2 linked regions of the Aminobacter aminovorans genome follow. The protein of the gene in region 2 interacts with the protein of the main gene of each other region in a pairwise test. Links are inferred from orthologs where the notes say so. Each region holds a gene or a part of one and is shown on either strand. Other genes may lie near its edges. The genes, in order: DY201_RS16475 and DY201_RS15165.

Region 1 (16,290 bases), 270 kb from region 2 along the record:
CGTCTTGGCGTCCATGTGCTCCCTGCCGGCGGTCCAAACGCCAGTGCCGGCCGCCGGCAACGGGGTAGCATGAGGTTTTGCTGAAGCAAAGGGAGCGGCATGGCCAGCACGCGTTGCCCGGACAGGCTGCCTCAGCCAGCAGCTGCGCGAATGATCGTGCATATGCCGCTTCGCACGACCTCGTTGGTCGTCACTTGCCCTGGCTGGATGTTGAACACGGCATTGACCAGCGTGCCGCCACCCTGGCTTCGGGCAACAACCCGCAGTGTTTGCGGCCGCCCGCTGCCGGATGTTTCCTGGTGGGCGTCGATGGCACCGAGGTTCTTGTCGACGGTGATGCCGGAAAAGCCTTCGGCGGCGACGGCCTGCGCCAAGCGCTTCAGCGCCTCTGCCTGCTTGACCTTGGGAAACGACTGCGAGCTCTTGTAAGATACCGCCGTGACCAGCGGAATGCCGCTGACCTTGAAGTTTTTCTCGCAGGTCTGCGCCTCGGCGAGCGAAATGCCTGTCAGGGTGAAGATGGACGCCAGCAAGGTGTGTTTTAGCATTTGCTACTCCAGGGCAGCGTGTTTTCTGTTCGGGCACATAATCGGATGTCGGGGTTGCTGAGGTCAAGTAGGCGGCTCGATGGGTGATAGCCGGTGATTAGGCTGTATTACATTAGAGAATGCTTGCAATCGCGTGTGACGACGGCATGACAACTCAGTTCGGAAACATTAAGCTTCAAACACTATGCATCCTTTGCAAGAGCCGGATCGGAATGAGCAAGGGGCGTCGCTGTGTGGAAGATCGCGTTCAAGGCAAGCCTGGTCACCATCGCCATTATCCTCGTGACCCAGGTCGTTTCGTTTTCGATCCGTCATTCGGCCGGCCAGTCTTTCACGGCATTCGTCTTCGCGATGAACTCCATCCTGCCGGTAATGACTGCGTTTCCTGCGGCCTTCCTGATCTTCTGGCAGAACGAAAAACTCAGCCGTGCGCTTGCCGAGCTGTCGGAAGCCCACATCAAGCTGAAGGCAAGAGCGACTCACGACCACATGACCGGGCTGCTGAACCGCGAGGCATTTTTCGAGAAATCGAAGCAAGCCAGGCGAAAATGCGATTCCGGCGCCCTGCTTGTGATCGACGCCGACAACTTCAAGAGCATCAATGACACCTTTGGCCACCTTGTCGGCGACGAGGCGCTCAAGCTGATCTCTAAGGCCTTGCGTGCGGCGATCCGCGAAAACGATCTGGTCGGGCGTGTCGGCGGCGAGGAGTTTTGCGTCTTCCTGCCAACCACAAATCAGGATGAGGCGGCTGCTATCGCCGAGCGCATCCGCGTCGAGGTCGAACGGCTTGCATTCTATCCGGTGGAAGGCCGTCCGCATCGCCTCACGGTCAGCATCGGTGCGGTGGCGTCAGCCGGACAGCCGACATCGCAACTCATGCGCCTTGCCGACCGCTGCCTCTATGAAGCCAAGGAGCAGGGGCGCAATCGCGTGGTGTTTGCAAGGTCCGCGATACCGGCCGTCTGACGCCGTCTTGCGGCTGCCAGCCGTCAGCCGATACCGGTGACGTAGTGCAGGTAGATGGCGAGAACGATGAAGCCGATGATCGTGGCGATGCCGGTCCAGTCGACCCGCGCCTCTTTCATCTGCCGGAAAAGCTTGAGCAACAACAGCCACGCGACGATCACCACCACGGCAATAATCACGAACCTGATCATCCATCACCTCCAGCGCGGGCGTTCAAGCTAGCCTGCGATCTGGATATAGTGGGCAGATGGCTTGAGTTTTAGGGCACTGGGGCTATGCGCATCTGGGGATGCCGTGAAGCTCGCCCGAAATTGTCTTTACTGCGCCGCAAAATATGCTAACCGGAGCAAATTGCCCTTGTAGCTCAGCTGGTAGAGCAGCGGTTTTGTAAACCGAAGGTCGCGGGTTCGATTCCTGCCGGGGGCACCAGCCCTTCCTATTCAGCCGCTTCCGCATCGGTCTTGCCAACGGCGTCCTGGCATATGTCGCACCATTCCGCGCCGACGATAGCCGCCATCCGTTCAACCCCGATTCGCACTGCGGCGTTTGTGGCGCCTGCCGCTGGCACGACTTCGTCATAGGCGCGCAGCGAGACGTCGCAATAGACCATGAGAGGTGTTGCCAGGCCGAAGGGGCAGACGCCGCCGACCGGATGGCCAGTGAGTTCCGCTACCTGCTCGACGTCGAGCATGCGTGGCTTGGCGCCGAAGGCATCGCGGCATTTGCGATTGTCGATGCGGGCATCGCCACGCGCGACAACCAGGATCACCCGCTCGCCGACACGCATACAGATGGTCTTGGCGATCTGCGCTGGCTCGACGCCATGCGCCTCGGCAGCAAGTGCCACCGTCGCCGAGCTTGTCTGTGTCTCGATGACCTCGATGTCGGGGGCGTGTTCGGCGAAGAAGGCTTTGACTGACTGCAGGCTCATGATCGTTCCAGCGATGGTCATTGCGGATGAGGCTCGTGACTTCAGCCGTTGTCGCGCCGCTGTCAAGCAAGGGCGATGGCGCATGTGGATTGTTGTCTCGACCAACAACGAAAAAAGACGTCAGAGCACATGAACCTTTTGGATGCTGGCCGCGACTGACTGGCATGAGGCGGATGAACGCCTCCCAGATCAACCGAAGGAGAGCACCATGTCTTTCAAGAGCAAGATGATTTCGGGACTTATCGCTGCCACCGTCGTCGCGACCGGCCTCATGGGGACCGTTCAGCAGTCGTCCGCCGGCGGCCTGACAAGAGCTGAAGCGGCAGCGCTTGCCGGTGCCGGCGGCTTCATCGCCGGTGCGATCATCGCCGGCGGCCATCGCCCGGCGCCTGCGCCATATTATGACGCCTACTATCCGGTCGACCCCTATGACAGCCACGTCCAGCGCTGCTTCGCACGCTACCGCAGCTATGATCCACGCACCGACACATATGTCGGTTATGACGGTCGCCTGCGTTACTGCCGCCTGTAGTCGAGACCCGAGCGACAATGTGGGAGAGGGGGCAACTCTTCTCCCATATGCCGTTTCAGAGGTCCGGCACCGTGCCTTCGGGGGAGCCCCCGATCATCCTTGTCAGTTCTGCTGCGGCGTCGCGGACGATCGGGCCGATTTCGCCGAGACGTTCCGATGTCACGCGCACTGTCGGTCCGGAAACCGAAACGCCGCCAATGGGTTCGCCGAACTCGTTGAATACGGCGGCGGCGATGCAGCGCATGCCGGGGTAACGCTCTTCGTCGTCGACCGACCAGCCGCGGATGCGGATCTGCTCGAGATCGCGGGCAAGCAACGCCGGTTCCGACAGCGTCCTTTCCGTATAGGCGTCGAGCCCGGCCTTGCGGACGATGGCGTTGACCCGCTCGCGGTCGAGATGGGCAAGCACTGCCTTGCCGATGCCGGATGCATGGAACGGGCTGCGCGTGCCCGGCCGGAAGAAGGCGCGGATTGCCTGATGTGTCTCGACCTGGCTGACGAAGACCACGCAATCGTCTTCGGCGACGCCGAGATTGGCGGTCTCGCCGGTCTTTTCCATCAGTTCCTGCATAACAGTCCGTGCGCGGTCGACGAGCTTGCGTCGGCGCAGGAATGCTGCCCCCATGCGATAGGTCTCGACCCCGATAGACCAGAGCTGGCCGTCGCTTTCGAACTCGACCATGCCGTGGTTCTGCAAGGTGGTCAGCATGCGATAGGCAGTCGCCGCCGCCAGATCGGAGGCCGCGGAAATTTCGCTCAGCGACAACCCGTCACCGTGCGCGACGATGGCAAGGATGCGCAGTGCCCGGTCGAGTGACTGCACCGATCCGGCATCCGGTGCCGGCTGGAATGCACGGGGCCGTCCACGCTGTCGTTTTTCCATCGCTGCCATGTCGTCGCTCCCATTACCTTTAAAAAACTTTTTCATCCAAAATCAAAAGCGATGCAACGAAAAATGAAAAGCGACATAAAATCAGATGATAAGCGTGCATTCATGTGAATGAAAAAATATTTTGAAAAAATTGCAAAATGCGCCCTCCGATGACACCATCAGCCAACATCAGTTTCCAGTTGGAGGTAAGACCATGGCCAGGATGCGCGCTGTCGATGCAGCGGTCCTCGTTCTTGAGAAGGAAGGCATCTCCTGTGCCTTCGGTGTGCCGGGTGCGGCCATCAACCCATTCTATTCGGCGCTGAAGGCGCGCGGTACCGTCCGTCACGTGCTTGCCCGTCACGTCGAAGGCGCATCGCACATGGCCGAAGGCTATACCCGCGCCAAGGCCGGCAATATCGGTCTGTGCATCGGCACGTCGGGTCCTGCCGGCACCGACATGATCACCGGCCTGTATTCGGCATCCGCCGACTCGATCCCGATCCTCTGCATCACCGGTCAGGCGCCGCGCGCCCGGCTGAACAAGGAAGATTTCCAGGCCGTCGACATCGCCGCGATCGCTGCGCCGGTCACCAAGTGGGCCGTCACCGTCATGGAACCTTACCTGGTTCCGATGACGCTGCAGAAGGCGTTCCATTTGATGCGCTCGGGGCGTCCGGGTCCTGTCCTGGTCGACCTGCCTGTCGACGTCCAACTCGCCGAGATCGAATTCGACATCGACGCTTATGAGCCGCTCGCGGTCCACAAGCCGGCGATGACGCGGGCCCAGGCCGAGAAGGCGCTGGCGATGCTGAACGAGGCGGAGAGGCCGCTGATCGTTGCCGGCGGCGGCGTCATCAATGCCGATGCCTCGGACCTGCTCATCGAGTTCGCCGAAATCACCGGCGTTCCGGTCGTTCCCACCCTGATGGGCTGGGGTTCGATCCCCGACGACCATCGCCTGATGGCCGGCATGTGCGGCCTGCAGACGTCGCACCGCTACGGCAATGCGACAATGCTGGCCTCGGACTTCGTTCTTGGTGTCGGCAACCGCTGGGCCAACCGCCATACCGGATCGGTCGACAAGTACACTGAAGGCCGCAAGTTCATCCACATCGACATCGAGCCGACCCAGATTGGTCGCGTCTTTGCACCTGATCTCGGCGTGACCTCGGATGCTGGTGCTGCCTTGAAGATCCTTCTCGACGTCGCCACCGAGTGGAAGACGGCGGGCAAGCTGCGCGACTGGTCCGGCTGGGCCAAGGAATGCCAGGGCCGCAAGAAGACGATGAAGCGCAAGACGCATTTCGAGCAGGTGCCGCTCAAGCCGCAGCGCGTCTATGAGGAGATGAACAGGGCGTTTGGCCGCGACACCACCTATGTCACCACTATCGGCCTGTCGCAGATCGCCGGCGCGCAGTTCTTGCACGTCTACAAGCCGCGCAACTGGATCAATTGCGGCCAGGCCGGCCCGCTCGGCTGGACGCTACCGGCAGCGCTCGGCGTTCGCGCCGCCGATCCGGACCGCGACATCGTTGCCCTGTCGGGCGACTATGACTTCCAGTTCATGATCGAGGAACTGGCTGTCGGCGCGCAGCACAAGCTGCCCTACATCCACGTCGTCGTGAACAACGCCTATCTCGGCCTGATCCGCCAGGCGCAGCGCGGCTTCCAGATGGACTTCGAGGTCAGCCTGTCGTTCGAAAACATCAACCGTTCCGGCGACCCGGAAGCAGGTTATGGTGTCGACCATGTAGCGGTTGCCGAGGCCATGGGCTGCAAGGCGGTCCGCGTGCGCAAGCCGGAGGAGTTCGCCGCTGCCTTCAAGCAGGCCAAGCAGCTCATGAAGGAGCATCAGGTGCCCGTCGTTCTCGAGTTCATCCTCGAGCGTGTCACCAACATCTCCATGGGCGTTGAGATCGACAATGTCGTCGAGTTCGAAGAGCTTGCCGAGAGCAACGAAGACGCACCGACTGCAATCATGCTGCTCGACTGATATTTCGAGGAAACAACAATGCCCAAGTTTTCAGCCAACCTGTCGATGCTCTTTGGCGAGCATGACTTTCTCGACCGCTTCGATGCCGCAGCACGTGCCGGCTTCAAGGGTGTCGAGTACATCGCGCCCTACGATCACGCGCCTGACGTTGTTGCGGCGCGCCTCAAGAAGAACGGCCTGACCCAGGCGCTGTTCAACCTGCCGCCCGGCGACTGGGCGGCAGGCGAGCGCGGCATCGCCGTGCTGCCGGACCGTATCCACGAGTTCCGCCAAGGCGTTGCCAAGGCAATCACCTATGCGCATGCGGTCGGCTGCGAACAGGTGAACTGCCTGGCCGGCATAGCACCCGCCGGCAACGCCCGCGACGTGCTGGAAAACGTGTTCGTCGAAAACCTCGCCTTCGCGGCCGAGAAGTTGAAGACGGCCGGCATTCGCCTGCTGATCGAGCCGATCAACACCAGGGACATTCCCGGTTTCTTCCTCAACAACACCAAGCAGGCGCTCGCCATCATCCACAGGGTCGGGTCGGACAATCTCTTCCTGCAATACGACATCTATCACATGCAGATCATGGAGGGCGATCTCGCCCGCACCATCGAGGCCAATCTTGCCCGTATCGCGCATGTGCAACTGGCTGATAACCCCGGCCGTCACGAGCCGGGCACGGGCGAGATCAACTACCCGTTCCTCTACGAACACCTCGACCGCATTGGCTACGACGGTTGGGTCGGTGCCGAATATAAGCCCAAGGCCGGAACGGTCGAAGGCTTGGGCTGGTTCGCTGGATTTGCCGACAAGGGCAGCGCCGCTGCCTGAGCACGCGGCCACTGGAATTAAAGGAATACGAACATGGAAAAGATTGGATTTGTCGGCCTGGGCATCATGGGCGCGCCAATGGCGGGCCATCTGCTCGATGCCGGCTATGAGGTCACCGCCAGCGATCATCGCGGCGCGCTGCCGGCTGACCTGGTTGGCAAGGGGCTGAAGTCGGTCACCGGGCACCAGGCCTTGGCCAGGGCTTGTGACATCATTATCCTGATGGTGCCTGATACGCCGCAGGTTGCCGACGTTCTGTTTGGTGAAAATGGTGTATCTTCAGGCCTTTCCAAGGGCAAGCTCGTGATCGACATGAGCTCGATCTCGCCGATCGAGACCAAGGAATTCGCCAAGAAGATCAATGCGCAAGGTTGCGACTATCTCGACGCACCGGTCTCGGGCGGCGAGGTCGGCGCCAAGGCTGCGTCGCTGACGATCATGGTCGGCGGCGAGGACAAGCCGTTCGACCGTGCCCGTCCGGTGTTCGAGAAGATGGGCAAGAATATCACGCTTGTCGGCCCCAACGGCGTCGGCCAGACCACCAAGGTCGCCAACCAGATCGTCGTCGCCCTTACGATCGAGGCGGTGGCCGAAGCGCTGGTGTTCGCCTCCAAGGCGGGTGCTGATCCGGCCAAGGTTCGTCAGGCGCTGATGGGCGGCCTGGCCGCCTCGCGCATTCTTGAGGTTCACGGCGATCGAATGGTCAAGCGTACCTTTGCGCCGGGTTTCCGCATCGAGCTCCACCAGAAGGATCTCAACCTGGCGCTTCAGGGCGCCAAGGCGCTCGGCGTGTCTTTGCCCAACACCTCGATGACACAGGAGCTGTTCAACTCCTGTGCGGCCAATGGAGGGGCCAAGGAAGACCATTCGGCGCTGGTGCGGGCGCTCGAGCGCATGGCCAATTTCGAAGTCGGCTCGGAAGCAGCCGACACCAAAGGCAAGGCGGCATAGGTGGGGAAGCCACGGCGCAACGTTCCCTCGCCGTGATCGTCCCAGCACTGTCGAGGACCGGGCTCCAGCGGTGACGCTGGTGCCCGTTCCGCGTTTCCGAAGGCTTCACCTGCTTCCGAGAACCCACCATGTCGCGCCGGCGTCGCTTGAAACGACGATGGCGCTGGTGCCGGTGGCAGCGACCATCCGGTTGGGCGCCTGCGCGTCCAATGCCAGGTGAAGGACGTAGCCGGCAGCGTCAGGACCTTCGCCCACTGCATTGAAGTCCGGCGTCGCCTCGGTGGGGCGCAACAGTCCACGCTCCGGTACAAATGCGTAGATCGTGCTATCGGAGGCCAATTCCATTGTCGTGACCGGCTGGCCGGCCAGGAGGGGCTGTTGCCAGCTCCCGGCGCCATCGCGGCTCACCATCAACCCGTCTTCGGTCGCCGCGCAGATCATAGGGGGGGGGCGGGCGAGACCGCCAGATCGATCATTCCCGAATCGTCCGACTTGATGAAGCCGAGATCCTTTGGATGGCCGCTGGCGAACAGGATCTTGGCGTCGGTCGGGTGCGGCGTGAAGCACATGAAATCGTCCTGGCTCTCCGAGGTCGGCGTCACCGAGCCATCAGGCGCCGCCTTCATCGGGCCGTGATGGGTGGCAATCAGCGCGCTTGACCCATCGGCGCGGTCGAAGGCGAGGCCATGGATATGCGTCTTGCCGGCCAGATCAGTGACGCTTACACCTTGCGCTACTGCGGGCAGGGCGGTGCCCAGCGCGAGAAAGGCTGACAGAAGGCGAAAATCTGGGTGCGGCAGGCCATGGCGAAACTCCGTTGCGCCATGGAAATTACGGCTTCCGTCAGGTGGGAAGGTCAAGGGGCGGACCGCAAATCGCAGCAGCTGCAATTGAAGGCCGTTACGGTCACCCAAACATTGTCAGCGTAGGAACTTCCTTGCCGCATAAAGCGACACGGCCGCTGCGTTCGAAACGTTGAGCGAGTGGATGACACCCGGCATGTCGAGGCGGGCAAGTGCCGTCACGGTTTCGCGCGTCTTCTGGCGCAGGCCCTTGCCCTCGGCGCCGAGCACCAAAGCGACCCTGTCGCCGGCAAACGTGTTTTCGAGTTCCGCCGGGCCTTCCGAATCAAGCCCGATTGTCTGGAAGCCGGCCTCGTGCAGCACGCCGAGCGCGTCGGCGAGATTGCGCACCTCGATCATGTCGATGTGCTCGAGCGCACCGGATGCCGATTTGGCCAGCACACCACTTTCGTGCGGACTGTGGCGCTGCGTGGTGATCAGCGCGCCGGCGCCGAAAGCCACGGCAGAGCGGATGATCGCTCCGACATTGTGCGGGTCGGTCACCTGGTCGAGCACGATAATCAACGGCGAATCGCCAAGCGCCGACAGTGCCTTGGCCTTCAGCGGCTCGGCCTCGATCAGGACGCCCTGGTGGACTGCGTCGGTGCCGGTGATCTTGTCGATGTCCTTCGGCTCGACCAGTTCCGTGGCGAAGGGCAGGGCACTGACGTGGGCAATCTCCAGCCGCTCGGCTGCGTTGCGCGTCACCAGCATGCGGCTGATCTTGCGGCGTGGATTGTCGAGTGCCGCGCGCACCGTGTGCAGGCCATAAAGCCGCACCAGGCCCTCAGGAGCGTTGTCGCCCGGAGGCAGCGGACGCTTGGGCCTGAAGGCGGGTGCCCCGCTGCTTTTCTGGTCGCGGAAGGTGCGACGCAGCTTGGCGTAGTGGCTGTCTTTGGGCGTTCCGGGCTTTTTCGTATCATTCATGCGCCTGCTATAGCCGCCACGCCTGGCTTTGGATACGGCCCGTTAGTCGGCGCTTTGAATAATCCGCATGAAAACGCACCATGTCCGGTTGACAGGCCAAAACCTTGTCGCCATAAGCCCACCCAGATTTCGGGGCAGGGCGCTTCGCCACGAACCGGGATCGGAAATGCCTCGTAGCATGGCTCCGGCAAAGCAGTTGGAGGAGTGCCCGAGTGGTTAAAGGGGACGGACTGTAAATCCGTTAGCTCAGCTTACGTTGGTTCGAATCCAACCTCCTCCACCACTGCCGGCCGGGAAGCCATAAATGCGGACTTCGAAAGGTGATATCATCTTTGCGAGGACAGCGCGGCAAGGTAAATACCAGGGCGTGCTTCGCTCCTGAACAGGCGCGTGGCGCTCAGGGCGCGGGTATAGCTCAATGGTAGAGCAGCAGCCTTCCAAGCTGAATACGCGGGTTCGATTCCCGCTACCCGCTCCAAGGCTTTTCTCCGCGGCAAGAAGCCTTTTATTTGCATCCCTTTGCCCCCATATGTGCGTCCTGCACTGAAAGAGCAGCACTGCTTTTGGCCTCGACTTGGTCGTTTGGGCAAAAGGCGCTTGTCTTTTTCGGCCTTTATCGGTAATCGCCCCGCATCCGACCGGAACCAAGGTCCCGATGCTCAAGGAAAGAGACAATGGCAAAAGGTAAATTCGAGCGTAATAAGCCTCATGTGAACATCGGCACGATTGGTCACGTTGACCACGGCAAGACGTCGCTGACGGCGGCGATCACGAAGTATTTCGGCGAGTTCAAGGCCTACGACCAGATCGACGCAGCGCCTGAAGAGAAGGCCCGCGGCATCACCATTTCGACGGCGCACGTCGAATATGAGACGCCTGCTCGTCACTACGCCCACGTCGACTGCCCCGGCCACGCCGACTACGTCAAGAACATGATCACCGGTGCTGCCCAGATGGACGGCGCGATCCTGGTCGTGTCGGCTGCTGACGGCCCGATGCCGCAGACCCGCGAGCACATTCTGCTCGCCCGTCAGGTTGGCGTTCCGGCCCTGGTGGTGTTCCTGAACAAGGTCGACCTGGTCGACGACGCCGAGCTGCTCGAACTGGTCGAGCTCGAAGTTCGCGAGCTGCTGTCGAAGTACGAGTATCCGGGCGACGACATTCCGATGATCAAGGGTTCGGCTGTTGCTGCGCTCAACGATTCGGACAAGAAGATCGGCGAAGACGCGATCCGCGAGCTGATGGCTGCCGTCGACGCCTACATCCCGACGCCTGAGCGTCCGATCGACCGTCCGTTCCTGATGCCGATCGAAGACGTGTTCTCGATCTCGGGTCGCGGCACTGTGGTCACCGGTCGCGTCGAGCGCGGCATCGTCAAGGTTGGCGAAGAAGTCGAGATCGTCGGCATCAAGGCAACCTCGAAGACGACGGTTACCGGCGTTGAAATGTTCCGCAAGCTGCTCGATCAGGGCCAGGCTGGCGACAACATCGGCGCGCTGATCCGCGGCGTTGGCCGTGAAGACGTCGAGCGCGGCCAGGTGCTGTGCAAGCCGGGTTCGGTGAAGCCGCACAAGAAGTTCGTGGCTGAAGCCTACATCCTGACCAAGGAAGAGGGTGGCCGTCACACGCCGTTCTTCACCAACTACCGTCCGCAGTTCTACTTCCGCACGACCGACGTGACCGGCATCGTGTCGCTGCCGGAAGGCACCGAGATGGTCATGCCCGGCGACAACATCACCGTCGACGTCGAGCTGATCGTGCCGATCGCCATGGAAGAGAAGCTCCGCTTCGCTATCCGTGAAGGTGGCCGTACCGTCGGCGCCGGCATCGTCGCTTCGATCAAAGAATAATCGACGTCCTTTCGTCGAATGCATCAAGGGCGGCCTTCGGGCCGCCCTTTTTGTTTGAGCAGCATTGCACGTCGCCGATCCCGCACTACTATCTCCGCAAAAGGGGCGGTTGGGGGATCTGCCATGGGGGAGGCAATGCGCGCGCTGTGGCGAGGAGTTCTCCTGCCACTTGTCATCGCTACCGCATTTGCTCTTTTGCTGCCTTGGTCGGCCGAAGCAACCAAGAGCAAGCCGCCGGAGAATGATGGACCGCCGATGCGGTTTGTCGTCGTGCGCAGCACTTCGCCGGGCTGTGAACCCTTGTGCCCGGAATGGACTTCGGCCGAGGGCGCGATCACCCAGTCGACGCCCGCCGCCTTAAAGAAGTTTCTCAAGAAGCTCGGCGACAAGCGGCTGCCTGTCATCGTGACCTCGCCAGGCGGCCGGGTTGAAGCAGCCTTGGAATTGGGCCGCATCCTGCGTGCCCGAAAACTCGACATCGGCGTCGGGCTGACGCGCTTTGTCGAATGCGCCCCTGAGCAGAAGGGTTGCCAGCTCGATCCGGCCAGAAAAGGTATCTATCGGGGGGCGCTGTACTCGGCTGGAGCCTATTGTGCTTCCGCCTGCTCGATGATGTTCGCCGGCGGCGTGCGCAGGCACGTCGGGCAATGGGCCTATATGGGAGTCCATCAGGTGACGTCTTACGTGACGCAGCAGAAGATCACCTATCGCGAGACCTATCGGGTCGTCAAAGGCAAGAGAAAGACCCTCAGTCGCAAGGTCGTCCGGCGCAAGACGGTGGGTAGCTACACCACCACCAAGATGGGAAAGGCGTTCAACGCCAGGATGGTGGCCTATCTCAAGGAGATGGGGGTCAAGCAGACAATGTACGATGTCGGGCAAAGCACGCCCGCCGCCGAGATGCGCCAACTGACACCCGTCGAGATGCTCAATATGAACCTGATAACCAGCCTGGATGCGACCGACGTGCTGGTCAGCATCGAGGTCTGCAAGAGCGCCACTCCTGCCGGCAATTGCTCCCTGGCGCCTGAAATCAAGCCGCAGCCGGGCTCATATCCCAAGCATGTCGTGCCCGAAGATGGCGGCATGTGGTTCGTGGTCGTTCGCTCCAGCGAAGCTGGTTGCGAACCGAATTGTCCCGAATGGATTTCGGCTGAAGGCGACATTGATGCAAAAGCGCTGTCGCGGCTTGAGGTGACGCTCAAGGCGCTGGGCGGGCGAAAGCTTCCCTTGGTGGTGTCCTCCAGAGGCGGTGACGTCGAGACGGCGATGGCAATGGGCAGGATGATCCGTAAGGCGCGTTTGGACGTTGCTGTTGGGGGCACGATATTTGGCGGCTGCCAGCCGCGCGATGAGGGCTGCAAGGCTCCAGGCAAGTCGCCGTTATTCGGCAATGCAGTTTCTTACGAAGGGCTGTGCTTGAACGATTGCACCCTTCTGCTGGCGGCGGGTAAGACGAGGCTGGTTGGCTATGGTGCTCGATTTGGCTGGTATCTGAGAGCCAAGCCGCCCGCATCCGTACTTGCGGCGTATCTTGACGAAATGGGGGTGCAAGCTCATTCGTTCGACGACGCCGCCCCCATCAAGGTCGTCTATACCGATCAGACAAGGCTCAAGGCGGCTGGCCTTCTGACCCGGAATGGTTCGGTGGATCTGCTGATAGATGGCGGTGTTTGCCGGCTGATCCCCATTCCCGCCAATTGCAGGCTTGCCATTCAAGGTGAGTTTGCGCGGAAACAGTAAGGCGTTCCCGCGCCCAACCGCCGTTTCATCGCCAGCACCAGGCCAAGGCTTGGCAATTGCAGGCTTCCATGCCGCGGTCGCTCTCCCCATATGCCATTCAACGCGAATGGAGGAAGACGATGCAAAAAGACGTGCCGACATTGTTCGACTGGGCTGGCGGAGCTGCGGCGCTCAATCGGCTGACGGAGGTGTTTTACGACAAGGTTCTCGCGGATCCGCTGCTCGAGCCGGTATTCCGCAACATGTCCGCCGATCATCCCGCACATGTCGCTGCATTCATTGGCGAAGTGTTCGGCGGGCCGAAGGACTACAGCGAGGCCCATGGCGGCCATCCCGCGATGATCAGTCACCACCTCAACCGGCACCTGAGCGAAGCGCAGCGCCGGCAGTGGATCGCGCTGTTGCTCGATGCCGCCGACGAGGTGGGGCTGCCCGACGATCCTGAGTTTCGCTCGGCATTGGTCGCTTATCTCGAATGGGGCACGCGGCTGGCCAAGCTGAATTCACAGGACGGTGCCGCGCCCGCGCTGCACGAGCCGATGCCTCGCTGGGGCTGGGGTGTTCCGGGCGGGCCTTACGTGCCATCAACCAAGTCTTGATCTGAAGTCTGGGCCTGCCCAGGCCATGCCCCACCCCCAAAAACCGCCGCAATCTCGCGGAATTTGTCCTGGGAACAGGGGAAGCGTTGCATGCTGATCGCGCATCTGCCGGCCGGTTTCATCTTGGGGATGCTGGCTCGGAATGTGAGCGGCAATGCCCGCGCAATCATGCCGGCGGCGCTTCTGGGCAGCGTCGCGCCCGACCTCGACATGTTCTATTTCTATCTGGTCGACGGCCAGCAGACGCACCACCACAGCTATGTGACACACTGGCCGCTATTTTGGCTCTGGCTTGGATGTGTCGTGATGCCGCTGGTCGGGAGGTTATGGCCACGGTTCGCAAAGGCCGGCTTGGTGTTCTTCGTCGCGGCCATGCTCCACATGATGCTCGGTTCGATCGCCGCGCCGATGCTGTGGCTGATGCCGTTCAGCGACTTCTCGGTTGAGCTTGTCACCATTCCGGCGCGCTATCCGCACTGGGTGCTGAGCTTTGTCCTGCACTGGATTTTCGCGCTCGAGATCACCATCTGTGCATGGGCAGCGTTCCTGGCCGTCAGACAGCTTCGGCAGCGCAGACTGGGTGAAAGCCGTGCGTGAGGGCTGCTTGCTGCTGATCCCTAGCTGCACGTCTCTATCTGTACGCCGGCACAAAGTCCTGGCTTCGGCTGGGCGAGGGCGCCTGTGTTGCGCCTGACGAATTCCGGCTGTGAATGTTTCCGACATCACGCATTGCGCTCTTTACAGACGGCGAGGAAATCCTTAGGAAGCCCGTGCTGCGCAGATGATGCGCGGCGAGATGCACGGGCATAGCTCAGTTGGTAGAGCGGCGGTCTCCAAAACCGCAGGTCGTAGGTTCGAGCCCTGCTGCCCGTGCCAGTCTTGCCAGAATTCGCTAATTCAGGCATAAGGACTTCAATAGCCGGAACGGAACGACTGGATGGTTCCGACGCGGCGTTTAAACGTAAAGCTTGTTCCTGCCACTTGCGTGGAGAGAGAATCGGTTTTATGTAAGCGAAACAGACACGCGGCGCGTGGAGCTGGGGATCCGGCTTTACGCGTCCGAATTGCATGGGCGAAATGTTGCGCTGATTCGGTGCGAATATCGGCCGTGTGATGGCATCTCCCGGTCACGGGATCATCCAGAAGTCCGGTCAACGGACGTTGAGAGCAGAGCGGCACATGGCGAAAACCACGAACCCCTTCACCTTTCTGCAGCAGGTAAGGTCGGAAACGGCGAAGGTGACGTGGCCATCACGGCGCGAGACGATGATCTCCACGGTCATGGTTCTCGGCTTTGCAATTATTGCGATGATTTTCTTTTTTGCCGCTGACCAGCTGATGGCATTCGCCGTCGAGCAGATCTTGGGCATGGGCCGTTAAGGCTGCGAATACGGAGAATTCCTGAGATGACTGCGCGCTGGTACATCGTCCACGCCTATTCGAACTTCGAAAAGAAGGTCGCCGAGGACATCGAGCACAAGGCCAAGCAGAAGGGCCTGAGCGAGCAGATCGAGCAGATCGTCGTTCCGACCGAGAAGGTTGTTGAGGTTCGTCGCGGCCGCAAGGTCGATGCCGAGCGCAAGTTCTTCCCGGGCTATGTGTTGCTGAAGGCCCATCTGACCGACGCGGTCTTCTCGCTTGTGAAGAATACGCCGAAGGTCACTGGTTTCCTTGGTGATTCCAAGCCTGTGCCAATCACGGAAGCTGAGGCTCAGCGCATCCTGAACCAGGTCCAGGAAGGCGTCGAGCGTCCCAAGCCGTCGGTCACGTTCGAGATCGGCGAAGCGGTTCGCGTTTCCGACGGTCCGTTCGCGTCGTTCAACGGCTTCGTCCAGGAAGTGGACGAGGAGCGAGCGCGCCTCAAGGTGGAAGTTTCGATCTTCGGGCGCGCCGTGCCTGTCGATCTCGAATTCGGTCAGGTCGAAAAGGGCTGATCGAACGCCCGTCACCGGTTTCGGTGGTGGGCAGTGTCGGGCGCAGGCCTGGCGCAAGCATGGTGGGAGAAGAGGCGGCTTAGCCGGTTGTCTTTTTCGCACCACCGAACTGCAACCGCCGGTCATCCGGCATAAAACGAAAGCAGGAAAGAGATGGCTAAGAAAATAGCGGGCCAGCTCAAGCTCCAGGTTTCCGCGGGTTCGGCGACGCCGTCGCCCCCGATCGGCCCGGCGCTTGGTCAGCGTGGCATCAACATCATGGAGTTCTGCAAGGCGTTCAACGCGCAGACCCAGGAGCTCGAGAAGGGATCCCCGATCCCGGTCGTGATCACCTATTACCAGGACAAGTCGTTCACCTTCGTCATGAAGACGCCGCCGGTGGCCTACTTCCTGAAGAAGGCTGCCAACCTCAAGTCGGGTTCAAAGGAGCCGGGCAAGATCAAGGCTGGCGAGATCAGCAGCGCCAAGGTGCGCGAGATCGCCGAAGTCAAGATGAAGGACCTGAACGCGAACGACATCGACGCCGCCATCAAGATGGTCGAAGGCTCGGCTCGTTCCATGGGCCTGGAAGTGGTGGGCTGAGATCATGGCTAAGATTGCAAAGCGCGTTTCCAAGTCCCGCGAAGGCATCGATGTGAACAAGGCTTACGGCCTTGGTGAAGCCATCGAGCTTTTGAAGGCCCGCTCGTCGGTCAAGTTCGACGAGACCATCGAAGTCGCCATGAACCTCGGCGTCGACCCGCGCCACGCTGACCAGATGGTCCGCGGCGTGGTCAACCTG
Region 2 (13,544 bases):
AAGAGAACAAAGCGAAGATCACCACGATCAGCGACAACATCAGCGTCACCGCCATGGCGGAGCCCAGGCCACCCTGGGCGCGTTCGATGCCGACACGCCTGATGTGATAGGTCAATACGTTGGTCGAGCCCACCGGCCCGCCCTGCGTGATCAGCGCCACCGGCTCGAACACCTGCACGGCATTGATGATGGCAATGACGGCGCTGAACAGTAGCGTCCGCTTCAGCAGCGGCAGGGTGATCGCCGTGAACTGCTGGCGCCCGTTGGCGCCGTCGATGGTCGCCGCCTCGTAGAGACTGGCCGGGATCTGCGTCAGCCCGGCCACGACAAGCACGGTAAAATAGCCGACCTGCTGCCAGACGTTCAGGACGACGATGGAAACTAGGGCCGTATCAGGGGACGACAGCCAGGGCTGTGGCCCGATGCCCACCCAGCCGAGCATCTGGTTTATCGGCCCCTCGCTCGGTGAATAGAGCTTCGACCACACCAGCGCCACTGCGATCATCGGCACCATGTATGTCGAAAACAGGATCGTCCGCAGTGCATTGCCGCCAGCGACATTGCGTTGGTAGACCAGCAATCCGAACCCCACCGAAGCAGGCAGGATCAGCGCCACCGACATCAGCGTGTAGAGCGCCGTGTTGACCAGCGCGCCCTTGAAGTCGCGGCCCACCGAGGTCGCGCCGAAGATCTCACGGAAATTGTCGAATCCGACGAACTGAGCCGTCTGGAATCCGGTCTGGGTCGACCAGTCCTGCAGCGACAGCCACACCGTCAGAACCATTGGCACGAAGATGAAGGCGCCGATCAGCGAGACGGCCGGCGTCAGCATCATCCAGACGGAATGTTGGTGGGTTCTGGTCATTAAATGAACGGCCAAGGGTGAGCGAGAGTGGGCGAGACGGCGCCGCTGCGTGCTTCTCCCCGTCACGGGGAGGTGAGAGGCGGCCAGCGCAGCGGACGAAAGGCCAATTGCCTGGCTTTTCGAGTATCGAACGCCGGCAGGCAGATGAGGGGCAGCGCCAAGTTGTCCAGACGTAGTGCCGCCCCTCATCCGACGCGTTGGCCACCTTCTCCCCGCAGGCGGGGAGAAGGAAAAAGCCTACTTCGCATCCTTCTCCAGGATCGCAGTCGCGTCGGCCTGCGCATTCGTCTGCGCCTCGGTGGCTGAAACCTTGCCGTATTGCAGCGCCTCGATGGTCTGCTGCAGCGACTCCGAGAACTCCTGGCCGCCGAGAACGACCGGGAATGGTTTGGCATCGGCCAGCACGCTGACATAGCCAGACAGGAATTCCGAGCCGAGCTTGTCCTTGAAGGCTTCGACGTCGGAACTGCGCGACGGCAGGATGCCCATCGACATCAGGATATCGGCCATGGCCGAAGCGCCGTTCGGGCCCGACTTCGGGCTGTTCAGCCAGGCGAGGAAATCCCACGCCGCCTCCTGCTCGGCCTCCGCCGCGCCAGCATTCACCACGGTCATCCACGAATAGGAGATCGAGCGCGGCTTGTCGCCTGAAGGCCCGACAGGGATCGGCGCCGTGGCGATATTGGCGAACTTGTCGCCCATACCTGCCTTGACCGCACTCTCCCACCAGTTGGCCATGATGATCATACCCGTCTTGCCGGAGACGAAATTGTCGAGGAACGGTCCAGTCGTGTTGGCATCGGCCGTGCCCATCGCCGGGTCGCTGGAGCCCGCCTTGATCAGGTCCTCGTAGAGCTCGAAGGTCTCGCCTGCGTTCTTGCTGTCCAGCACGGGCTTGCCGTCGCTTACAAGCTCGCCGCCGTTGGACACCAGCAGCGATGAAAACGGATGCACCACGCCCGCCGCCCAGCTGTTGATCATGCCAAAGCCCTGCTGGCCGGCGTCCTTCTTGGTCAGTTTCGCCGCCGCGTCCTTGAACTCGTCCCAGGTTTTTGGGGCCGCCTCGATGCCGGCTTCCTTGAACAGCGCCTTGTTGTAGTTCAGCGCATAGACGTCGATCTCGTTAGGGATGCCGTAGAGTGTGCCGCCGACGCTCGCCGCCGTCACCACGCCAGCGGGCCAGGCACCCTTGACCTCGCCGGCAACCGGCTCGGGCGCGGGGGCAACGAGCTTGTCGCGCGCCAGTTCCGGCAACCACAGATCGTAGATGCCGGCAATGGTGGCACCCTGCCCGCCGCCCTGCGAACGCAGTGTCGTCAACAGGTCGCCGAACGGCACGGCTCGCACCGTCACCGCCACTTCGGGATGGTCCTTGGAAAAATCCTTGGCCGCCTGCTCCAGCAGCGCCACTGTCTCCGGCGCCCAGTGGGTCAGGTAGGAAATATTGACTGACTGCGCCCAGACGGCGCTCGGCAACAGGGCGATGCCGGCGGCCAGCGCGCCCTTGATCCACGCGAGTTTCATGAATTCGTCCTCCACATGCGGGGCCATATTCCAGGCCTGACCCGCACCAAGAGGTTATAACGTCATACTGACCTGTCAAGCAGGCAATTCGATTTCCCGGACATGAGTGTGACGGCCTCCAGTGGAGCGTTGTCAGGAGACCGGCCGTACCGGCTTGCAGTGCCAGACGCCGTCTGCGACAGCTGCCCTCGGCAACGGCAAGCGTTTTGGAGGATCAGGTGATCGCAGCCTACATCGACGAGTTCATCATGCTCTGTGCCGGCGTATGATTGGCGGCTGTCGCTTACGGCTATGTCGACCTGCCGATGCCGCCCAACCAGCCCTGGCTCGGCAACCTCGTGCGCCAGTTCAAGTGGATGGGCCCGCTGCTGATGTTGATCGCCATCATCCTCGCCGTCGCCGCACCGGCCTAGCACTTGCGCATTGCATCAGCCGGGCGCGGAATCAAGCTCTCTCGGTTTAGTTGCCGCGCCGTTCAGCGAACCTCAACAGGCTGCCACTACCCGTTCAGATCATCTGGGAACGGGTGATAGTTGCGCGGTGATTTCGGAACATGTTCTTGACGCAGCCTTGCGAGACCTGTTCGAACTTTCGCCGGTGCCGTGCTCGATTTCAAAGATCGACCACAACTCCCGCTACATCAAGGTAAAACGGGCCTATCTCCGCATGATCGGGCGCTCATGGAGCGAGATCGAGAGCCAGCCTCTCGAGGTCGACCTGCCCTATTCGATCGACGATCGGGCACGCCGCGAGCGGATGGCGCTGCTCGCATCAAGCTGGATCGAATACCACTCCGTTGAAACCGTCCTCACCCCGCCAGTGCCAGCTCCACCGCCGCCTCGGCATGCAGCTTGACCACGTCGAATGCCGGCATCGGATAGGCATCCATACCGAGCAGCAGCGGCAGTTCGGTGCAGGCGACGACGGCGGCTTCTGCCCCGCGCGCGCCGAGATCGCCGGCCAGTTGCTGCAGCACCGCGGCCGACACCGGCTTCACCAAGCCGAGCGTCAGTTCGTCGATGATGATGCGATGCAGTGCCGTGCGCTGATCCTCCGACGGCACGATAACCTCGATGCCGAAACGCTGCTGAAGCCGCTCGGCGAAGAACCCAAGTTCCATCGTGTAGCGCGTGCCGAGCAGCCCGACGCGCTTGATGCCGGCGGCACGGATCGCTTCGCCGGTTGGGTCGGCGATGTGCAGCAGCGGAATGCCGATCGCGCCGGCCACCTGATCGGCAATCGTGTGCGGCGTCACCGCTGTCAGCATGGCGAAGGCGGCTCCCGCCTTTTCAAGGCTGCGCGCCGCCTCCGAGATCACCGCCGCGACCCGCATCCAGTCGCCTTCGGCAGCCAGCCGGTTGAGCTCATCGAAATCGAGCGTGAACATCAGCGAGCGCGCATTGTGATGCCCGCCCATCCTGGCATGTGCCGCCTGATTGATCAGCCGGTAATAGAGCGCGCTGGACTCCCAGCTCATCCCGCCCAAAAGTCCGATCAGCCCGGTCCGGTCAACAGTCACGATTGTTCCCCCCGCTCGGCCGTGTTGGCGGCCTCTCGATGCTAGGTCGGAACGATCAGGCGATTGTACAAGGGTTGTAGCGGAGTTTCAGCACCTCGCATGCTTTGGAAACTCGAGCCCGGAATCGGCAGCGACAAACAGCCCAGGGACAGCCGCAGCCCAGGGACAGGCGGGCCCAAAAAAGTTGGCCCCGCCGCTACAAGTTGGCCCCGCCGCTACCAGGAGCGCACGGGGCCTGTTGTCGGGTTATACCCTTGCCTGCCGGGAATGGTTTACCGGCTTTGCTCTCTCGGATGCTTCGTGGCTCACAGCCAACGATCCGACAATGGTTTCAAATTGTCTGGGGGAACAACAGGTCGGGGTTTGCGTGAGGCTTTTCGCTAGGGAAAGCCAGGCACCTGCGCCTGCTGTGGTTCCGTCCTGTTAGCGGAACCCTTTGGGACTGTCCGGTGGAGTCATGCTCTGCTCCTACGTCAGTTGCGCCATGTGTTCGCCTGCTGCTCAACTCGCGTGTCTGCGGCGTCTCGCAGACCGACCGTAGCATGGTGAGGAGCCCTCAACGAGGCTCGGCCTCAGGCGACATACGCAGTCTGCATCCCTGATTCGGCGGCGTCAACCACAACATTGTTAGTCGGGAAAAATGTGATCGAAGGCGGCTTTCGTGGCCCCGGATTCGCGTGAGGCTCCTGCCATAACGTTGTCAGGAGCGCGTTCGGCCTTTGTTCTTTCCACTTGCCCCTGCGCGCCAAAGGCGCTTAAACGCATTTGGTTGCGGCGCCTCTCGACCGGGCGGCGAAAGTACCTACATGAGGGATGGCCGGGTTCACCCGCCACTCCAAGCAATTCCAGATTTGAGGCGGCGGCGCGGCAATGGCCGATCACAAGTACATTTCCATTCGCGGTGCGCGCGAACACAATCTCAAGAATGTCGATCTCGACCTGCCGCGCGACAAGCTGATTGTCATGACCGGCCTGTCCGGCTCGGGCAAATCCTCGCTCGCCTTCGACACCATTTATGCCGAGGGCCAGCGCCGTTATGTCGAGAGTCTGTCGGCCTATGCCCGCCAGTTCCTCGAGATGATGCAGAAGCCCGACGTCGACCAGATCGACGGCCTTTCGCCGGCGATCTCGATCGAGCAGAAGACGACCTCGAAGAACCCGCGCTCGACGGTCGGTACCGTCACCGAGATCTACGACTACATGCGCCTGCTGTTCGCGCGCGTCGGCGTGCCCTATTCGCCGGCGACCGGCCTGCCAATCGAGAGCCAGACGGTCAGCCAGATGGTCGACCGCGTGCTCGCGGTCGACGAAGGCACTCGCCTGTTCATCCTGGCGCCCATCGTCCGCGGCCGCAAGGGTGAGTACAAGAAGGAGCTCGCCGAGCTCCAGAAGAAGGGTTTCCAGCGCGTCAAGATCGACGGCGCCTTCTACGAGATCGCCGAAGCGCCCGTTCTCGACAAGAAGTACAAGCACGACATCGATGTTGTCGTCGACCGCATCGTCGTCCGCCCCGACCTCGCCACGCGTCTGGCCGACTCGATCGAAACGGCGCTCAAGCTGGCCGAGGGCCTCGCCGTGGCCGAGTTCGCCGACAAGCCGCTCGATGCCAGCCAGACCGGCGCCGACGCGATCAACAAGTCCGCCAACGAAACCCACGAACGCATTCTGTTCTCGGAGAAATTCGCCTGTCCGGTCTCGGGCTTCACCATCCCGGAGATCGAGCCGCGCCTGTTCTCCTTCAACAACCCGTTCGGCGCCTGCCCGGCCTGCGACGGCCTGGGCAACCAGCGCGCCATCGACCCGGCGCTCGTCGTGCCAGAAGAGCATGTATCGCTGCGCGAGGGTGCCGTGGCACCCTGGGCCAAGTCGACCTCGCCCTACTACACCCAGACACTGGAAGCGCTCGGCAAGGTCTACGGATTCAAGATCGGCGACCGCTGGCGCGACCTTTCGACGGAAGCACAGGAAGCCATCCTGCGCGGCACGGGCGCCAAGGAAATCACCTTCAACTATGACGACGGCCTGCGCTCCTACAAGACGACCAAGACCTTCGAAGGAGTGATCCCCAATCTCGAGCGCCGCTGGAAGGAAACCGAATCCGCCTGGATGCGCGAGGAGATCGAGCGCTTCATGTCGGCCACGCCCTGCCCGGCCTGTTCGGGCTACCGCCTCAAGCCCGAGGCTTTGGCGGTCAAGGTCGGCGGCAAGCACATCGGCGAAGTCACCGAGCAGTCGATCCGCAAGGCCAATGCCTGGTTCGAGGAGCTTCCGGCCCTTCTCAACGACAAGCAGAACGAGATCGCCGTACGCGTGCTTAAGGAAATCCGCGAGCGCCTACGCTTCCTCAACGACGTCGGCCTCGAATATCTGACCCTGTCGCGCAACTCGGGCACTCTGTCGGGCGGGGAAAGCCAGCGTATCCGGCTGGCGTCGCAGATCGGCTCGGGACTGACAGGCGTGCTCTACGTGCTCGACGAACCGTCCATCGGCCTGCACCAGCGCGACAATGCCCGCCTGCTCGACACGCTGCGTCACCTCAGGGACATCGGCAACACCGTCATCGTCGTCGAGCACGACGAGGACGCGGTGCTGACCGCCGACTATGTCGTCGACATGGGCCCGGCCGCCGGCATCCATGGCGGCCAGATCATCGCCGAGGGCACCCCGCAGCAGGTCATGGCCAACCCGAACTCGATCACCGGCAAGTATCTGTCGGGCGAACTCGAGATCGCGGTTCCCGCCCAGCGCCGCGAGCTGAAGAAAAACAAGCGCATCAAGGTCGTCGGCGCGCGCGGCAACAATCTGAAGGACGTTACCGCCGAAATTCCGCTCGGCACCTTCACCGCCGTGACTGGTGTGTCGGGCGGCGGCAAGTCGACATTCCTGATCGAAACGCTGTTCAAGGCCGCGTCGCGCCGCATCATGGGTTCACGCGAGCACCCGGCCGAGCACGACCGCATCGAGGGCCTCGAGTTCCTCGACAAGGTCATCGACATCGACCAGTCGCCGATCGGCCGCACGCCGCGCTCCAACCCGGCCACCTACACCGGCGCCTTCACGCCGATCCGCGACTGGTTCGCCGGCCTGCCCGAAGCCAAGGCGCGCGGCTACCAGCCCGGCCGCTTTTCCTTCAACGTCAAGGGCGGCCGCTGCGAGGCCTGCCAGGGCGACGGCGTCATCAAGATCGAGATGCACTTCCTGCCCGACGTCTACGTCACCTGCGACGTCTGCCACGGCAAGCGCTACAACCGCGAAACTCTCGACGTGCTGTTCAAGGGCAAATCGATCGCCGACGTGCTCGACATGACGGTCGAGGAAGGCGTCGAATTCTTCGCCGCCGTTCCCGTGGTGCGCGACAAGCTGATGACGCTCAACCAGGTCGGCCTCGGCTATATCCATATCGGCCAGCAGGCCAATACGCTGTCCGGCGGCGAGGCCCAGCGTATCAAGCTCGCCAAGGAGCTGTCGCGCAAGGCCACCGGCAAGACGCTCTACATCCTGGACGAGCCGACCACCGGCCTGCACTTCCATGACGTCGCCAAGCTGCTCGAGGTGCTGCACGAGCTCGTCGACCAGGGCAATACCGTGATCGTCATCGAGCACAATCTCGAGGTGATCAAGACCGCCGACTGGGTGCTCGACCTCGGCCCTGAGGGCGGCGACGGCGGTGGCGAACTCGTCGCCTCCGGCCGGCCCGAAGACATCGTCGCCGCGCCGCGCAGCTACACCGGCCAGTTCCTCAAGGAACTCCTGGAACGCCGCCCGCGCGGCAAGCGAGAGGCGGCGGAGTAGTCCGCCGCCGTGGCAACGAACGAGCCACATGAACACGCGCGACGCGAGGCATTCGCGGAGATTCCAGGCGCCCGCGAGCTAATCGATTGGTTTGGCTTCGTGCCACATTTTCACGATGCCGAAATGTTCGACATCGACTTGTCCTCCAGCCGGTCCGGACAGCTGAAGATCCGAGCGTTTCGGATGACCGCTCAGGTTGATGACCAGGGCTATTTTATCCTTGATCGTCATGTTGTCGTGACACTCACACTCGAATCCATCAGCGAAATCTCGCTGTCCGACTTTCATCTGCCGGGCATTATCGGAGATCTCGTGGTCGTGCGGTCTGGCGACGAGTTTCGCGTTGAGTGGGACGCATCCTATGGCGTGGCCGGCCGCATCGCGGCGGCAAGGGTACGCTTTGATTTCGAAGCATGCCCCGTCGAACGAACACCATTGACCGCAACGCATCCAGTCTGACGCCCGACAAATTGGCAGGCTATCTTACGTGGCTGCCACCGAGCTCGCCTCGTGCTGCCGGCGCAGCAGCCACACATAGGCCAGGAAGACACCGCGACCAGGCAGGCAGAGATCAGGGCAACGATTGGCCTGATCAGCCCGAACAGCGTCCACTCGACACGGTCCTTTGCCAGCAGGTCTCGGTCGTTGTCGGCGAAATCGTAGGCGATGAGCGAAACGATGGTCGCCCCGGCCAGGGCGATCATGCCCATCCGCACCATCCCGGAGGGCGAAGCCGCCCGCGTCCCTGGGATCTTCGACATGAAGTCCACGAATGTTTGTGTTTGTATGACCTTCGCCAGGCGGCTATCCTCCAACAAACAGTAAAATCTCTTACCGGCTCCGCGCGATGTATTGCCTGCCGGCATCGGCCTTCGCGGAAGTTGCTGTCAGGATGCTTGCCCAAGACATCGTTCGCGGCTTTGACGCTCCTCTACCTTCGGCTAGAAGTGACCGCAGTGACTGAGAAGGGATAGGTCGATGAGTGGAAACATCCGGGCAGGCATGGGCGGCTGGACGTTTGAGCCCTGGGAAGGCACGTTCTACCCGGAAAAGTTGTCCAAGGCGAAGCAGCTGCAATTCGCCAGCAGCCACGTGCCGACGATCGAGGTCAACGGTACCTATTATTCATCCTTCAAGGAACCGACCTTTCTGAAATGGGCCAGCGAGGCCCCTGATGGTTTCGTCTACGCGCTCAAGGGCAACCGCTTCGTCACCAACCGCCGCGTGCTTGGTGAGGCCGGCGAATCGATGATGCGGTTTCTCGGCTCGGGCGTTGCCGCACTTGGCGACAAGCTCGGCCCGATCCTGTGGCAGTTTGCGCCGACCAAGAAATTCGACGAAGCCGACTTCGGCGCCTTCCTCAGGCTTTTGCCTGAAAAGCAGGATGGCGTGGAACTGCGCCACGCGGTCGAGGTGCGCCACGATTCCTTCATCGTGCCCGAGTTCGCTGCGCTGGCCCGGAAGCATGACGTCGCCATCGTTTATGCCGACCACGCCAAATATCCCGCAATCGCCGACATCACCGGCGATTTTGTCTATGCGCGGCTGCAGACCGGCAGCGACGACAATCACGATTGCTACACGTCGGAGGCACTTGATGCGTGGGCCGAGCGCGCCAAGGTCTGGGCTGCCGGCGGCACTCCCGCCGACCTGCCCCGCGCCGATCCCGCCGCTGAAGCACCGGCCAAACCGCGCGACGTGTTCGTCTACTTCATCACCGAGGGCAAGGTCCGCGCGCCCTTCGGCGCCATGGCCTTCATGAACAGGATCAACGGGTAAGCAATTTCAGGAAAACCGTGCCGCGGTTTTCTGCCCGGAATTGCGCAAGAAGGCCTGTCAGGTACGGGCGCCGCGTTCGGCGCCTGCCGTCAGCGCCCCCCACGCAGCTATCGCCCCGTCGGCTACCGCCAGCAGCGCCTCACGCGAGGCACCGTCGCGTGCCTGCACCGACATGCCTTGCTGAACGGCGAGGTAGAACGCAGCGATGGCGTCGCAATCGGCAGATTCAGGCAGCTCCCCCTCGGCGACGGCCTGTTTCAACCGGCCAGCCATATCGCGCGCGCTCGACATGCGGCGTTCACTGAGATCGCGGAACACCTCGACATTGGTTTCGCTGACATTGAGCGCACCCAGCACGATCAGGCAGCCCCTGGGGTCACCCGGTTCGCTGAAAGCGCGTGCCGAAGCGCGCAGGAAACCAGCGATCGCCTCCTTGACGCTGACGGGTCGCTCGAAGGCGCCCCAGATCTCGAAACCTTCGGTCGCGCCGTAGAGATCGACTGCCTCGCGAAACAATGCCTCCTTGCTGCCAAAGGCGGCATAGAGGCTGGGCGAGTTGATGCCCATCGCCGTCGTCAGCTCCGCCAGCGACGCCCCGTCATAACCCTTTTTCCAGAACACCCGCATCGCCTGCCGCAAGGCGGAATCGCGGTCGAAGCTGCGCGGACGACCCTTCCGAGACATCTGAAACCCTTCTGTTATGATCGATACATATTGCCCTTGACGCCCCCAGGCAAGGCTGCCATGTATTTTGTATCGTTCAATACAGAAAGATAAGCCATGTCCTCCCCCAGCGGTACGAAACGACACTCCGGGCTCAAATTGTCCGGACTGGAACTGGCAGGCAAGGTCGCCCTGGTGACCGGCGGCAGCCGTGGCATCGGTGCTGCCATTGCCGTCCAGCTCGCCACCTCAGGCGCCGACGTCGCCCTGACCTATGTCCGCTCTGCGGAAAAGGCCGAAGCCGTCGTCGGGCAGGTCGAAGCCGTTGGGCGGCGGGGCCTGGCGATCCAGGCCGACAATGCCGATGCCGCAGCCGTCGAAGCAGCGGTGACTGCCACCATCGCGGCGTTCGGGCGTCTCGACATCCTGGTCAACAGCGCCGGCATCTGGCACCACGGCCCCATCGATACGGTCTCGCTGGAACAGCTCGACGAAGTGATGTCGGTCAATTTCCGCGCCCCCTTCATCGCCTCGAAGGCAGCGGCTGGCGTCATGCATGACGGCGGCCGTATCATCTCGATCGGCAGCAACCTCGCCGACCGCGTGCCCTTCGAAGGCATTGCCCTCTATTCGGCCAGCAAGGCAGCGCTTGTCGGCCTGACCAAGGGCCTCGCGCGCGACCTCGGCCCGCGCGGCATCACCGTCAATGTCGTCCATCCCGGCTCGACCGAAACCGACATGAACCCCGCCGAGGGTGACGTCGCCGACTACCAGCGCAGCCTGATGGCCATCCCGCAATTCGGCTCGCCCGACGACATCGCCGGTCTTGTAACCTGGCTCGCCGGCCCGCAATCCCGCTTCGTCACGGGTGCAGCGCTGACCATCGACGGCGGCACCAACGCCTGAGCACGTCCTCTCCACCACTCTGCCTACGGAGCGTTGAGAGCATTTCACCTTTGTCGCGATCCTTCCCACGCCCTCTCGCCTGCCGGCCATCTCCCCCCGCAAAGGGGAGATCAGGCCGTCATTGACCTCGCAGTCAATCGCCATGCCAGTTGGTTGAACATTGGGACATCTCAGCATGGGCGCCGCCGGCGACGCGACTGATCTCCACCCTTGCGGGGGAGATGGCCGGCAGGCCAGAGGGGGGTGTGAAGGAACGTGAAGCAAAGGATTGCTTCGCTCGACACCTGCCAAACTGACCTAGTCCGTTGTCACCACCCGTCACCCAATCCGCGTGGACGGTCCGGCCCGATTGCCCACGCCCAACGCGGAGCAGCGCGCACCCTCACCCACTCAACCGCGCCACCACCTCCCTCAGCGCCAGCGGCAGGTCCTCGGCGATCAGGCCGGGCCCGAATCGCTGTGCCGCCTCGGCGTGCATCCAGACGGCGGCGCAGGCCGCCTCGAAAGCCGGCATCCGTTGCGCCAGAAGGGCGGCAACGATGCCGGACAGCACATCACCCGACCCGGCGGTGGCCAGAAGCGGCGTCCCGTTGGCATTGATCGCAGCACGCCCGTCGGGCACTGCAATCACCGTGTCGGGGCCCTTGTAGATGATGATGGCATTGGCCTTGGCCGCCGCCGCCCGCGCCCGCTCGAGCTTGGACAGCGACGCATCGGCGGCGATCTCGGGAAACAGCCGGCCGAACTCGCCATGATGCGGTGTCAGCACAAGCGCTGGCGCATTCGGGCGCTTTCGTGCCTCGAAGAACGCGGCGCGGCGATGCGAAAGCGAGGTAATGCCGTCGGCATCGAGCACAAGCGCGCCGAAACGGCCCTCGGCAACGGACATCAGCTCCAGCGCAAAACGCCCGATTTCGGGCTCGGATCCAAGGCCCGGGCCATAAACCAGCACCTCGGGCTTGCGTGCACCGAGGAAGGCCAGCGCATCCTGAAGCGTATCGGAACGCCTCAGGATGATTGAGGTCAGGTGCGCCGCATTGGCAGCCAGTGCCGCTCCAGGTGACAACACCGTCACCGCACCCGCCCCTGCCCGTGCTGCTGCCATCGCCGACAGTCGTGCAGCACCGGTGGCCGACGGACCACCGGAAAAGACACCGACATGGCCGCGGCTATATTTGTGAGCGTCGTTCGGCGGCGACGGAAAACGCGGCCGCCACCATGCCGGATCGTTTTCGAAGCAGCGCACGGACGTAGCGCCAACTATGGCCGCGGCAATGCCGATATCGGCAACCACCACCTCGCCGCACTGTGCGCGCCCGGGATAGAGCAGGTGCCCCGGCTTCTTGCGGGCAAAAGTCACGGTCACCGTCGCCTGGAAGGCACTGCCCATAATCTCGCCGGAAGCACCCGACACGCCGGAGGGTAGATCGACCGCAATCACCGGAACAACGGCCGAATTCGTCCGTGCTATCGCCTCGACCACCTCACCGTCGAGCGGCTTGGAAAGACCGGCGCCATAAAGCGCATCGACGACAATCACGCCCGACTCGGGAGCGAAGGCAGCCAACGGCTCCACCATGACGGAACATTCGGCAGCAGCCAGCGCCGCATCGCCTCCGCTGCGCGGCGCAGCGGTCGCGAATAGCCTGACGGCAACGCCGCTTTCGGCAAGCAGGCGCGCCGCGACATAACCGTCGCCGCCATTATTGCCCGGCCCACACAGCATATGGACAGCCTTCGCGCCGGGAAACCGCTTGAGCACCACATCGGCAACGCTGCCGCCCGCCCGCCGCATCAGGCCGATGCCGTCGACTGGCCCGGCGGCGATCGTCAGCCTGTCGGCCTCAGCCATCTCGCTGGGGGTCAGCAGTTCAAATGCCATGGCAGTCATCCCGGATGAATCCTCCTACCGAGTTAGCACGCCGCAGCCACTCGGCCCAAACGGCCATGCCTCAATTCAACCACGCACAAATCGAAGGCATGTTGCCGCATTTTTGTGCACCACCAACATTGCGAAAACGATGAATTTTTGTGCGCATCTCGACCGAACGCTGGAAATCGGTTCCAATCGCCCACGTCTTCGGCTGCCTGCAGGGCAAACCGAACAAAGTTGCCGCACCCTCTCGACTTGGCACGCTTCGTGCTTGAAGTTGCGCGAGTGGGTGCATCACCCCTGAGTTACGGCAGTGGAGGCCATATCCGCATGAAAAAAATCGAAGCGATCATCAAGCCGTTCAAGCTCGACGAAGTGAAGGAAGCGCTCCAGGAAGCCGGCCTGCAGGGCATCACCGTCACCGAGGCCAAGGGTTTTGGCCGCCAGAAGGGCCACACCGAGCTCTATCGCGGCGCCGAATATGTCGTCGACTTCCTGCCCAAGGTGAAGATCGAAGTCGTTCTCGGCGACGAATCGGTCGAGGCGGCTATCGAGGCGATCCGCAAGGCGGCCCAGACCGGCCGCATCGGCGACGGCAAGATCTTTGTCTCCAACATCGAGGA

Evidence for each region.
Region 1: the proteins of DY201_RS15165 (region 2) and DY201_RS16475 interact in binary tests that used the Escherichia coli proteins (3 or more experiments, as listed by UniProt). The link is inferred for Aminobacter aminovorans from one-to-one orthologs.

The regions. Positions count from the first base shown.
Region 1 is NZ_UFSM01000001.1:3,337,000-3,353,289, reverse strand. What follows is about bases 7,460-10,228. They hold DY201_RS16475 (TrmH family RNA methyltransferase), read right to left. Parts: upstream 9,384-10,228; coding sequence 8,535-9,383; downstream 7,460-8,534. Other genes in these bases: tuf (elongation factor Tu), read left to right, coding at 10,058-10,228; DY201_RS16480 (hypothetical protein), read right to left, coding at 8,052-8,474; DY201_RS16485 (hypothetical protein), read right to left, coding at 7,720-7,959; DY201_RS16490 (2-hydroxy-3-oxopropionate reductase), read left to right, coding at 7,460-7,614. In the rest of the region: DY201_RS16535 (NAD kinase), read right to left, coding at 1-15; DY201_RS16530 (hypothetical protein), read right to left, coding at 132-548; DY201_RS16525 (GGDEF domain-containing protein), read left to right, coding at 780-1,517; DY201_RS29075 (hypothetical protein), read right to left, coding at 1,541-1,708; DY201_RS16515 (YbaK/EbsC family protein), read right to left, coding at 1,954-2,448; DY201_RS16510 (BA14K family protein), read left to right, coding at 2,657-2,980; HTH-type transcriptional regulator BhcR, read right to left, coding at 3,036-3,872; gcl (glyoxylate carboligase), read left to right, coding at 4,066-5,847; otnI (2-oxo-tetronate isomerase), read left to right, coding at 5,866-6,663; more of DY201_RS16490, read left to right, coding at 6,697-7,459; more of tuf, read left to right, coding at 10,229-11,233; DY201_RS16455 (hypothetical protein), read left to right, coding at 11,369-12,976; DY201_RS16450 (group II truncated hemoglobin), read left to right, coding at 13,096-13,575; DY201_RS16445 (metal-dependent hydrolase), read left to right, coding at 13,666-14,172; preprotein translocase subunit SecE, read left to right, coding at 14,755-14,955; transcription termination/antitermination protein NusG, read left to right, coding at 14,982-15,509; and 2 more genes. UniProt on the Escherichia coli protein: Specifically methylates the ribose of guanosine 2251 in 23S rRNA.
Region 2 is NZ_UFSM01000001.1:3,074,990-3,088,533, reverse strand. What follows is about bases 10,681-13,511. They hold DY201_RS15165 (NAD(P)H-hydrate dehydratase), read right to left. Parts: upstream 12,931-13,511; coding sequence 11,431-12,930; downstream 10,681-11,430. Other genes in these bases: DY201_RS15160 (P-II family nitrogen regulator), read left to right, coding at 13,252-13,511; DY201_RS15175 (SDR family NAD(P)-dependent oxidoreductase), read left to right, coding at 10,681-11,048. Outside these bases: DY201_RS15215 (carbohydrate ABC transporter permease), read right to left, coding at 1-865; DY201_RS15210 (ABC transporter substrate-binding protein), read right to left, coding at 1,103-2,389; DY201_RS29060 (hypothetical protein), read left to right, coding at 2,659-2,802; DY201_RS15205 (hypothetical protein), read left to right, coding at 2,813-3,244; DY201_RS15200 (aspartate/glutamate racemase family protein), read right to left, coding at 3,198-3,908; excinuclease ABC subunit UvrA, read left to right, coding at 4,779-7,700; DY201_RS15190 (hypothetical protein), read left to right, coding at 7,710-8,159; DY201_RS15185 (DUF72 domain-containing protein), read left to right, coding at 8,679-9,479; DY201_RS15180 (TetR/AcrR family transcriptional regulator), read right to left, coding at 9,537-10,163; more of DY201_RS15175, read left to right, coding at 10,302-10,680; more of DY201_RS15160, read left to right, coding at 13,512-13,544. UniProt on the Escherichia coli protein: Bifunctional enzyme that catalyzes the epimerization of the S- and R-forms of NAD(P)HX and the dehydration of the S-form of NAD(P)HX at the expense of ADP, which is converted to AMP.